2 linked regions of the Arthrobacter crystallopoietes genome follow. The protein of the gene in region 2 interacts with the protein of the main gene of each other region in a pairwise test. Links are inferred from orthologs where the notes say so. Each region holds a gene or a part of one and is shown on either strand. Other genes may lie near its edges.

Region 1 (3,512 bases), 1.9 Mb from region 2 along the record:
AGACCTGCTGCTGCCGCTGCACGGGGCACACCAGGCGCAGAATGCCGCTGTGGCCGTAGCCGCCCTTGAAGCGTTCCTGGGCGGCGGTGTGAAGGAACTGAACGTCGAACTGCTGCGCGAAGGATTCAGCCAGGTCACCTCGCCGGGACGCCTCGAAGTGGTCCGGACCGCGCCCACCGTCATCGTCGATGCGGCCCACAACCCTGAGGGCATGCGCGCCACGGCCGCCGCGGTGAAAGAGGCCTTCAACCTCTCGCGGCTGGTGCCGATCGTTGGCGTGCTGCAGGAAAAGGACGCCGTGGGTCTGCTGGAGCAGCTGAAGGAACACCTGGGCGAACTGGTGGACGAGATCTGCGTGACGGCGTCCAATTCGCTGCGTGCCATCCCGGCGGAGCAGCTGGCGGAGGATGCGATGGCCGCCGGTTTTGCCGAAGATTCCATCCATGTGGCCCAGAAGCTGGACGACGCGATCGAATGGGCGGTGGAACGGGCCGAATCGCAGAACGATCTCGCGGGCGGAGTCCTGATCACGGGGTCCATTACCCTGGTCGCCGATGCCCGCATACTGCTGGGAAAATAACACATGGCAAAACTGACAAAAGCACAACGTGAATGGCGTCCGGATATGCCGAAGAAGCGGCGTTCCATCAAGGTCATGTTCGCCTCGACGGTGCTCCTGCTGGAGGCCTTCGTCGTATTCTTCGGGACCCTCGTGGCTTTCGGATTGCACAAAGACCGCTTCCCGCAGCCGGTGATTCTCAGTGTCGGTATTGCGCTGGCCCTGGTGCTGGTTCTCTGCTGTGCGCTGGTCCGCAAGCCGGCCGGAATAGCCCTGGGCTGGATCCTGCAGCTGCTGATCATCGCCACGGGAATCGTCGAGCCGATGATGTTTGTCGTCGGTGTGCTGTTCGCGCTGACGTGGTGGTACGGCGTCAGGACGGGGATGCGGCTGGACCGGGAGAATGCCCAGCGCGACGCCGAACAAGCCGAATGGGAACAGGCACACCCGGAGGAAGGGCCAACACCTGGCCCGGAGGCAACAGAAAGCTAGCCCCGGCGGCGTCGCATAGGATTGAACGGGCTTTCGAGCCAAGATTGAAGCTATTTGAGGAGAAGAAACGTGAGCGTTGAACGCACTCTTGTACTGGTCAAGCCGGACGGTGTGACCCGCGGGCTGACCGGAACCGTCCTGGCCCGGGTGGAAGCCAAGGGATACAAGCTCGTCGAGCTGAGACTGGTCAACGCAACCCGTGAACTGCTGGAGCAGCACTACGCCGAGCATGTCGGCAAGCCGTTCTACGAGCCGCTGGTGGAGTTCATGCTCAGCGGGCCGGTTGCGGCAGCAGTCTTCGAAGGGCAGCGCGTGATCGAGGGCTTCCGTTCGTTGGCCGGATCCACGGAACCGACGGCGGCGGCACCGGGGACAATCCGCGGTGATCTCGGCCGTGACTGGGGCCTGAAGGTCCAGCAGAACCTTGTCCACGGTTCGGATTCTGCGGAGTCTGCCGAGCGCGAGATCGGTATCTGGTTCAGCTGAAACTCCCGCAGTCCGGTCTCCGGCTGCAACGGCAAAGGCCGCGCCCATCCTTACGGATGTGCGCGGCCTTTGCCGTACGGAGTGAGCGGCACGTCACTGCCGCTTGGCTCAGCCGCCGAGGAACACGTTCATAAAGCGGATGAAGACACTGGCCGCAGTGGCGACCCAGAGGATGATCGTCAGGGTCCACGCCCATTCACTGGCGAATTTGAGCACCCCCGCCGGCGCCTTGAAAACACCGTGGACCAGGTTGCGAACCGTGACCATGACGAACATCGGGATCATCATGGCCCAGACCACTATGCAGTAAAGGCAGAGGATGAAGATGTCGAACAAGGCCTGGCTCCACAGCCAGACCACGAAAATGAATCCCAGGGTCACGCCGACCTGCAGACCGATCCAGTACCAGCGCCGGAGCCGGGCGCCGGCGAGCATCGCCATCGCCGTCGTAATCGGAACGGCGAAGGCCACGATCCCGATAAACGGATTCGGAAACCCGAAGAGCGCTGCCTGCCAGGTCTTGAAGACTTCACCGCAGGACACCCACGGATTGACGTCGCAGCTGGTGATGTGGCTCGGGTCCACGTAGACGGCCAGCCGCTCCAGGACAAGGATGGCCGAGGCGATCCAACCGACGACGCCGGTGGCGAGCAGGAGCCAGGCGAAGGGTTTGTGCCGCGAATGTACCGCCACGGCGTTGTCCGGACGATGTCCGGCCGGGACGGTTTCTGCGCCGGATTCGGCGTGGGCCGCATGGTGGTTCACCGGGCTCCTCTTCCATCAGGGAATGTCTGGGACGATTCTAACCGCTGCAGAAGCGCCAAATGATAACGAAAACCGGGCCCATATGAGAGAATGGCTCTTGGCTGGTAATGGAACCACATGCCACTACCGGTCCAGCGACAGGCTTCCAGGTTTGTCGGCGATGCTTCCGGTGTCGGAGCCCATCATCCGGATGGGCCCTGCGGAATCCGCCAGATGACCCTACCGATGAAGAGAATATATGCGGTAGTTAGGAAAAGCGCCGCTGGTCCCTGAGTGTACTGCGCCCCACAGATGGCGCGAGCTCGGGAGATACGACAAGGACTTCCGGTGACGGGTGGCCACGTGGCCCGAAGGATAACCGGCTACTTTCCTTGGCGGTGCCGGGATGTGGCCGGTGCCTCCAGGGGCTGGAGTGCAGTAATAAATGGATAATGAACAGGTAAACCCGGCAACATCCGATCAGTCGGATACTCCCGGAGCGGCGGGCGCAGACAGCGCCGCCGCAATCGCAGCACCAAAAGCAACTGAACCTACGGCCAAGGCGCCGGTCAAGCGGGCCACGCGCGCCCGGCGCAAACCCCCGGCGGAAACAACCGAGGCCGCGCCGACAGTCGGGACGGAGAGCACCGCCGCCACCGCGGCTACGGATGCCACAGCGGAGCCGTCGGAGGCAACCGCAGGACAGGCCGCCGGGGAAGACGCAGCGGCACCGGTGAAGACCCGTGTGCGACGGACCCGCAAGACGGCAGCGGCACCGGTCGACGAGGGTTCAGCAGCGGGCGTCGCAGTGCCGCCTATGCCGACCGAGCCCCCCGCAATGGCCGTTGCCGATACGGTTCCGGCAGTAGAACCGGCCGACTCAGCCGAGGCCAAGACGCCGCGCAAGCGCAGGAAGGCACAGCCCCGCACCGAAACACCGGAGGTTGCCGCGGACAGCGCAGCAGGCACACCCCCGCAGGAAGCCGTCGTTGAAGCGGCATCGGATGCCGCTGGTACGGAGGCCGACGTCGCTGCGGGCACCACCGCCGCTGGCACCGACACCGGTGTGGAGCCCGTCGAAACCGCCGAGCCCGCCACGCGTACCCGCACTCGTGCCCGCCGGACGGCCGCTTCGAAGGCAACGCAGGAGAGCCCCGCCGCAACCGAACCGGATGCGTCCCCCGCGGATTCGCCCGCCACAGCGCCGTCTGCCGCAGGGCCGGTATCCGGC
Region 2 (7,904 bases):
GCACGGGCAATAGCCCGTGCTCGCCGAGCAGGGCACGGAACTGCGCGACGGCGGAGAGGAACGCGATCACGTAGACGGCGGCAATCCCGCGCTGCAGCACCTGCCGCGCGACCTCGAAACCCTCGGCGTTCAACCAGTTCATGTACTTCCAACGTTAGGACCGCCGGCAACACTGTCAAGGCTTGCCGGGCGGAACGTCCTGTCCGGACCGAAGCCGGCGGCTGCAGAAACCCGGGCCTGCAAATGCCGGACTATGCTCACGGCAGCCGGACCCGGCGCGGAGGGGTTACATCCCCAGTGTCCCCGGGCCACAATGAAGGCATGAGAGATGCGGCGCAGGCGGAATACAGACGGGCCGTCCTCGGAACCGCGGCCTTCGCGGTGGCTCCGGTGGTGGCCGCTGGTGTTGTGCCCTGGCTGCTCACCCGCTGGCGGGCCCGGGTCCCGGTGCCTGGCGGATTGCCGGCCAGAGCCGGCGGCGCGGTGCTCGCCGCCGGAGGCGCCGCCGTCGTTATTGAATCTTTTGTGCGGTTCGCCCGGGAGGGCTTGGGTACGCCCGCGCCGATGGTGCCGACGAAGTATCTGGTGGTCACCGGGCCGTTCCGCTACGTGCGCAACCCGATTTACGTGGCGCTGCTGTCGATGGTCCTCGGCGAGGCGCTGATGCTGGGCCGGCCCAGGCTGCTCGGTTACTGCGCCGTGATGTCCGTTCCCGTGGGGCTTTTCGTCAGGCTCTACGAGGAGCCGGTTTTGGAGCGGCAGTTCGGCGATGAATACCGTCGCTACAAGCGCAACGTGCCAGGTTGGCTCCCGCGGCTGACGCCCTGGCGTGCCGAGGGAAGAAGCGGCGTCGAAAGCTAGCGATCCGGCCAGTCGCGGGCAGCCTGGCGGGTGCCGCATGTGATGCGTTTCTCGACGCTTTCACGGCTTGCGGCAACGGCCGTGTGGGAGGATGAAACCGGCCGGAAATTCACCCGAAAACACAGGAACGGAGGGGCAGTGCAGGACAAGGACGGCCAGCAGGATTCAGGTACTCCGATGTCGCCGCGGGTCGGCAGCCTGCCCATCATCAAGATCCCCCGCAAGCCCGCCGATATGCCGGAAAACGGGGCTGCCGGGGAGACCGGAGAGCGCTCGGAACCGGGATCGGGGACACCTCCGACGGCGAAGCAGCCGGTCGGCAAAAACGCGCCCGCAAAGCGCGCGGGAACCAAGCCCAAGGCCAAGCCTGCGATCCCTAGGGAACCGGTGGCCAAAGCGGCCAAGCCGGTTCCGTTCGGCACCGCTCCGCTGCCGATGCCCAAGGGCCAGCAGCGCACCAACGCCGCTGCCCGCCGGATGCTGCGCAAACTGGTGCAGGGCGAGGCGCCGCCCACGGCCCCGATGAGCATTGTTGAACGGCTCGCGGGGAGCCCGTATGCCAACCCCATGATCCAGGCCGCCGGGGTGGATACCTCCGCCCGGCTCACCCTTGATTTTGCGCTGGATTTGGCCGAGACCATGTTCCGCTACGGCGCCGGCGCCCTGGAAGTGGAAACGAGCATCATTGCCGTAACCGCGGCCTTTGGCCTGCGCGAGATCGATGTCGATATCACCAACCAGTCCGTGCTGATCAACTATGCCAAGGCGGACACGGTCCCGCTGACCCTGATGCGTGTCGTGCGGTCCTGGACGAACAACTACGCCGGTCTGTCACTGGTCCACCAGTTGGTCACGGACATCGTCAACGGCGGTGTGGGGCGGACCGAGGCCAAGGAGCGGCTGCAGGAGATTGCCGCGCGGCCCAAGCCGTTTGCCAAGTGGATGGCCATCGGCGCTGGCGGCGTTTTCGCCGGTTCCATTGTGGCGTTCCTCGGCGGCGGGATCTTCGCTTCGCTGGTGGCCATGCTGTCAACCGTGCTGATGGGTCTGCTGGGCCGCAAGCTGGGTAAATGGCGCGTGCCGGACTTCTTTGTCACTGCGATCGGGTCCTGCCTTGCCACCGTGGTTGCCCTGCTGTTCTGGCAGCTGCAGGTTCCGTTGAGCCCTTCGCTGGTAATCGCGGGCGGGATACTCTACCTCTTGCCAACAGGCCGATTGGTCTCTGCGACCCAGGACGCGATCAACGGCTTCCCCGTCACGGCGGCCGGCCGTTTCCTGTCCGCTTTCCTCACCTTTGCCGCTATCGCCTCCGGTGTGGCCGTGGGCCTGGTGGGCGGCGAGCTGGTGGGCGTCAGCCTGCCCGAGGTCTTCGTCGACGGGGAGGGCGAATACCCCTATGTGGTGCGGGCGCTGCTGCTCATGATTGCCACCATGGCTATCTGTATCACCGAGCAAACCAAGCTCAGCATGCTGGTGCCGACGGCCTTGGTTGGTCTCGTGGCACTGCTGCTCTACGACCTTGTCCTCATGGCCGGAATCGGGGAGCGGATAGGTCCGGCACTGGCCGCCGTCGTTATCGGTTTCCTAGGCCGTATCGTCGGATTGCGGATGGGCTCGCCGCAGCTGGTTGTGGCGGTGCCCGCCATCTTGTTCCTGCTGCCCGGACTGTCAATCTTCCGCGCCACCTACGATCTGACCGTTAATGTGGACGACCCCTTCGTAGGTGTGCTCAACCTCTTCGGTGCGCTGACGGTGATCCTTGCGATCTCCGGCGGCACGGTCCTCGGCGACAACCTGGCCCAGCCCTTCACCCGGGACATGGGCTCCAACGAGGGCCGCCGCAGGAACCGCCGCCGCTAACCAGCGGGCGGAGCCGTACCTGGCCACGTTGGCGAGGAGCCTAGGTTGCCGGGTAATTCTCCGGGAAGATCTGCCCGACCTCGGTCCGCTTTTCCGCCTGGAACGCGTCCTCGGCCCGGCCGTAGGCCCAGTAGCCGGAGATGGAAACCTGCTTGCGGTGCAGTCCGTGGTCCTGGAACAGCACGTCGCGCAGGGATTTGATGGCACCGCGCTCGCCGTGGACAAACGCATCCACTTCACCGGCAGGCCAATCAAGCCCTGCCACTGCATCCCGCAGGAGTGTGGTGGTGCCCGGGACCTGGCCTTGGCGGAAGAGCCAGTGGAACTGAAGGCCCGCCGGGGCGCTGAGGTCTTGGATGTCCGCCGCGGAGTCCACCTCGATCAGGGCATGTCCCGTTGCATGTGCCGGCAGCGCCTCGATGGCCGCGCCAATGGCCGGCAGCGCGGAATCGTCTCCGGCCAGGAGGTACCAATCGGCGTCGGGATTGGGGGCGTAGGCCCCGCCCGGGCCAGTGAACATGAGCCAATCCCCGGGCTGTGCCTTGAGGGCCCACGGGCCAGCCAGTCCCTCGTCGCCATGCACAACAAAGTCGATGGCTATTTCCCCGGCGGTCCGGTCCACGCTGCGGACCGTGTAGGTGCGGGTGACCGGCAGCTTGTCCGCGGGCAGGGTCTCTTTCAGTTCGGCGACGTCTACCGGGAGCTCAACGTCCAGTTCCGGGTCGAGGAAAAAGATCTTCACGTATTGGTCCGTGGCGTCCTTGGCCTCGAACTTCCCGAACCCCTCGCCGCCGGCGAAAACCCGGACCATGTGCTCGGAGAGGCGTTCGGTCCGCAGCACCTGAAGGTTCGTCTGGGGTTTTCGGGGACGTGCGGGGCGGGCTGCGGGCTGGGCAGACATGAAACGGCTCCTGAATACGCAAGACGTAGTGAAGGCGGATGGGTTACTACTAAGGACAACCTAACCCACCACCGGTTTTGTTCCCAACCACTATTACTGCGGCAACCGCCAGTCCACCGGGTCCGCGCCCTGCGCCCTGAGCAGTTCGTTGATCCGGCTGAAGGGGCGGGAACCGAAGAAGCCCCGTGAGGCGGATAACGGACTGGGATGTGCGGACTCGATCCGCGGCACGGCGTCCAGCAAGGGTGTCAGGTACTGAGCATCCCTGCCCCAGAGGACCACGACCAGCGGACCGCCCCTCGCCACGAGCGACCTGACCGCCAGCTCGGTCAGCTCTTCCCATCCCTTGCGGCGGTGTGCCCCGGTCTTGCCTGCCTCCACCGTCAGGACCCGGTTGAGCAGCAGCACCCCCTGATCCGCCCAGGCAGTCAGATCTCCGTGCGGTGCCGGCGGGATGCCCAGATCCGAGTCCAGCTCCTTGTAAATGTTGGCCAGGCTGCGGGGCAACGGCCGAACATGCCGCTCCACCGCGAAGCAGAGGCCGATCGAATGCCCGGGTGTGGGGTAAGGATCTTGCCCGACCACAAGGACTTTGATGGCAGAGAGCGGTCGCTGGAATGCTCGCAGAATATTGGCGGGCGCCGGCAGGATTTCACCGCCTGCTGCCCGCCGTTGTTCAAGGTAGGCAGCCAGCCCATGCACCGTTTCCGTCACTGGGGCCAGGACTTCGGCCCACTCGGGGTGCATGACCTCGTCCAATCCGGCCGGTGCAGAGAATGGAAAAGGCTCCCGGGTGTCCACCGCTGACCCGGTGGCCGGAAGCTCAAACAGTGCGCCGTCGTCGTCAGTCATCTTCCTATGGTCGCTGATCGGCGCCTGGGCGGGCGAACCGCTGGCCGATCCGAGGCGCCAGGCGCGGCCGCCGCGGCGTGCACAAATGACAGGCCGGTGATTCGTTACCATGGTGGAGGACAGTTTCCCCTGCAAACAAAACGGAAGTGACGGTGTGTCTTGGCTGGTTCCGTCGATGCCAGTGCGTTTTCCCTTGACGCCGAGCTGGATTCATCGAGCCCGCTGAGCGAACGCGACCAGAAAATGCTGGCGCTGGAACGGCAGTGGTGGAAGTATGCGGGTGCCAAGGAACAGGCCATCCGCGAGCTCTTCGACATGTCCGCCACGCACTACTATCAGATCCTCAATGGCTTGATCGATACCGAAGAGGCGCTGGCCCACGATCCGATGCTGGTCAAGCGGCTGCGCAGGCTGCGGACGTCCCGTCAGCGCGCACGCACTGCCCGTCGGCTGGGCACAGACGCCTAGCTCGGGTCCAGCCGTTCGACTGCGCAGATTTTTTCGATACAACTAAGGACGCATTCTTAGCGATGACCAAGTATTCCCGGGACGAGTTTGACCAGGTGCCCGAAACTTCAGACCGCCATGGCGTCCACCGGGCCCACATGGCAGCGTCGAAATCCAGCGGACTCGGCCTGATCATCCTGGCTACCGTACTGGCGCTCGCCGTTGGCGTGTTGTCCTTCTTCGTCCTGCCGCTGCTCGGAGCGGGGGGCGCGAGCACGGAACTCCAAGCCACCGCGGCGCCCTCGGCCAAGTCGGCATCCCCGAATGCCGCTACTAAAACGGCCGAAGCCACGGACGACGCCAGGGAACCAACTGTGGACGCAGCGGGTGAGGCCACGAAGCCTGCCAAGGAGCCCACGGCGGACGCCACCACGGAGCCCGCCGAGGAACCGATCGAGGAACCCACTGACGAGGCCGCCGAAGCTGACGCGGCCGTGAATAAAGCTGATCCGGTGCTGATCTTCAACAGCGTCGGCGTCAGCGGGCTAGGCGGCGCGGTTTCGCAGACGGTCACGTCCGACGGCTGGGCCGTTGGGGTAGTGGATAACTGGCAGGGTGCGCCCCCGGCCAACTCCGTGATCTTCTACAACCCCGGCCAGAGCGCCAATGCGCAGGCGTTGGGCGAGCTCCTTGGCATCTCCGACCTGCGCGAAACCGGGCAGGGAGCAGTCTCCGAGTATGTGACCGTGGTGCTCGGTCCTGGATTCCAGCAAAACGGCTGACCACATCCCGGTTTTGCCCGTCGGGAGATACTTCGGCGCCTCTGTTACACCTCCATAACATTCTCTGTGCCGGCGCTCACACCCATGCTGCGGCATGGGTAGAGTGAGCGCATCTCCACCGCTGGAAACAGGGGCGGCGGGGCCAGGTCTAGAAATATGGAGAGCAATATGGCGCAGGGAACCGTCAAATGGTTCAACGCGGAAAAAGGCTACGGCTTTATCACCGTCGATGAAAACGAAGCTGACGTATTCGTGCATTGGTCCGCCATCCAGATGGACGGTTACCGTTCCCTTGAGGAGGGCCAGCGCGTCGAGTTCGAAATTGGGGAAGGGCAGAAGGGGCCGCAGGCTGAGGAAGTGAAGCTCGCTTCCTGATTTACCAAATTACGACGGCGGCGGGCGGCTATCGATTTAGCCGCCCGCCGCCGTCGTACGCAGTTATAGACACAGCCCTCGGCAGCTTCGGTGGGGAACCTGTTGCTACTCCTTGAGCGGAACGCCCTTGGCATCGCGGCGGAACATTTCCGCTCCGACCAGGATCATGATGCCTTCGACGAAGCCCCAGATCGCACCGAGGCCGAACGTGACGATAGTGACGACGATCTGCAGGATCCCCATGCCGACATAGCCCAGGTAGAAGCGGTGGATACCCAGTCCGCCGAGCAGAATGCCCAGCAAGCCGCCGATCAGGCGGGACTTCTGTTCCGGGTAGCCGGCGTAATACGGCTGGCCCGGCTGGCCGTAGGGCGCCTGGCCGTACTGCGGCTGCGCGTAGGGATTCTGGCCGTGAGGCGGTTGCCCGTAGGGGGCCTGCCCCTGCGGCGGTTGTCCGTAAGGCGGTTGCCCGTAAGGGGCCTGGCCCTGCGGCTGCTGGCCGTACGGCGGTTGTCCATAGGGTGACTGGCTCTGCGGCTGCTGGCCCTGCGGTGCTTGGCCGAACGGAGGCTTTCCTCCGGGCGCCGGTTCACCGGGCGTATTGCCCAGGGGCTGTGTGGGATGGGTGCCCGCACCCCGCAACGGCTCGGTGGGATTCTCCCCGCGGGATGGTCCCGGCTGCTCCTGTCCGGCTTTGTCCTGCTTGCCGTCCGGATTTTCCGACATGTTCTTTTCCTTCGGTATGTGATGGTGCTGCGTGACTACCTCCAATCTACGGCTCGGCATGGGCCGGTTCTATCGGGGGCCACCCTGATCTTGGGGTCAGTGGTGCTCAGGGTGTTACGCGTGTGGTGAAGCGGCCAGACTATTGCTGGATGCAGCTTGCACTCAACCGAGGTGAGTGCTAATTATTGTGTTAGCACTCTCGCTGGTTGACTGCTAAGCAGTCGGCCGACGGGGGAGAGTGAAAAATCCAAACCACTGGGGTGAGGGTAGCGGTGCGGCGTAAAGAGATCGCCGCCGTCGTTATCCGTCCGTCGCGGGCATCGCAGTGGTTAGCAGTCCTGGTTTATCCAAGGCTGCGCCCGCTGTCTACTGTCCAGAAGGGACGTATGCCGCCATGGCAAAGATCATTAGCTTTGACGAAGAGGCCCGCCGCGGCCTCGAGCGTGGACTGAATATCCTCGCTGACGCTGTTAAGGTCACGCTGGGCCCGCGTGGTCGCAACGTTGTCCTTGAGAAGAAGTGGGGCGCTCCCACGATCACCAACGATGGTGTTTCCATCGCCAAGGAGATCGAGCTCGACGATCCGTACGAGAAGATCGGCGCAGAGCTCGTCAAGGAAGTTGCCAAGAAGACGGACGACGTCGCCGGTGACGGTACCACCACCGCAACCGTCCTCGCCCAGGCCCTGGTCAAGGAAGGCCTGCGCAACGTTGCTGCCGGTGCCGATCCGCTGAGCCTCAAGCGCGGTATCGAAAAGGCTGTCGACGCTGTCACCGCCGAGCTGATCTCTTCCGCCAAGGAAATCGAGACCAAGGAGCAGATTGCTGCTACCGCCTCGATCTCTGCAGGCGACCCGCAGATCGGTGAACTGATCGCTGAAGCTCTCGACAAGGTCGGCAAGGAAGGCGTTGTCACCGTCGAGGAGTCCAACACCTTTGGCCTCGAGCTCGAGCTCACCGAGGGTATGCGCTTCGACAAGGGCTACATCTCCGGCTACTTCGTCACCGACGCAGAGCGCCAGGAAACGGTCCTCGAAGACCCGTACATCCTGATCGTCAACTCCAAGATCTCCAACGTGAAGGACCTCGTTGCAGTTCTGG

What was found. The genes of interacting proteins can lie anywhere in the genome.
Region 1: the proteins of J5251_RS07210 (region 2) and ndk interact in binary tests that used the Escherichia coli proteins (3 or more experiments, as listed by UniProt). The link is inferred for Arthrobacter crystallopoietes from one-to-one orthologs.

The regions. Positions count from the first base shown.
Region 1 is NZ_CP072014.1:3,463,571-3,467,082, reverse strand. The notes cover bases 1-2,828. They hold ndk (nucleoside-diphosphate kinase), read left to right. Parts: upstream 1-1,120; coding sequence 1,121-1,537; downstream 1,538-2,828. Other genes in these bases: J5251_RS15840 (Rne/Rng family ribonuclease), read left to right, coding at 2,727-2,828; J5251_RS15845 (vitamin K epoxide reductase family protein), read right to left, coding at 1,646-2,230; J5251_RS15855 (DUF4233 domain-containing protein), read left to right, coding at 584-1,051; J5251_RS15860 (bifunctional folylpolyglutamate synthase/dihydrofolate synthase), read left to right, coding at 1-580. In the rest of the region: more of J5251_RS15840, read left to right, coding at 2,829-3,512. UniProt on the Escherichia coli protein: Major role in the synthesis of nucleoside triphosphates other than ATP. The ATP gamma phosphate is transferred to the NDP beta phosphate via a ping-pong mechanism, using a phosphorylated active-site intermediate.
Region 2 is NZ_CP072014.1:1,568,034-1,575,937, forward strand. The notes cover bases 2,596-5,337. They hold J5251_RS07210 (uracil-DNA glycosylase), read right to left. Parts: upstream 4,475-5,337; coding sequence 3,716-4,474; downstream 2,596-3,715. Other genes in these bases: J5251_RS07200 (threonine/serine exporter family protein), read left to right, coding at 2,596-2,721; J5251_RS07205 (siderophore-interacting protein), read right to left, coding at 2,762-3,622; J5251_RS07215 (DUF3263 domain-containing protein), read left to right, coding at 4,634-4,942; J5251_RS07220 (LytR C-terminal domain-containing protein), read left to right, coding at 5,005-5,337. In the rest of the region: J5251_RS07190 (lipase maturation factor family protein), read right to left, coding at 1-142; J5251_RS07195 (methyltransferase family protein), read left to right, coding at 322-861; more of J5251_RS07200, read left to right, coding at 1,039-2,595; more of J5251_RS07220, read left to right, coding at 5,338-5,703; J5251_RS07225 (cold-shock protein), read left to right, coding at 5,872-6,078; J5251_RS07230 (TM2 domain-containing protein), read right to left, coding at 6,184-6,804; groL (chaperonin GroEL), read left to right, coding at 7,199-7,904. UniProt on the Escherichia coli protein: Excises uracil residues from the DNA which can arise as a result of misincorporation of dUMP residues by DNA polymerase or due to deamination of cytosine.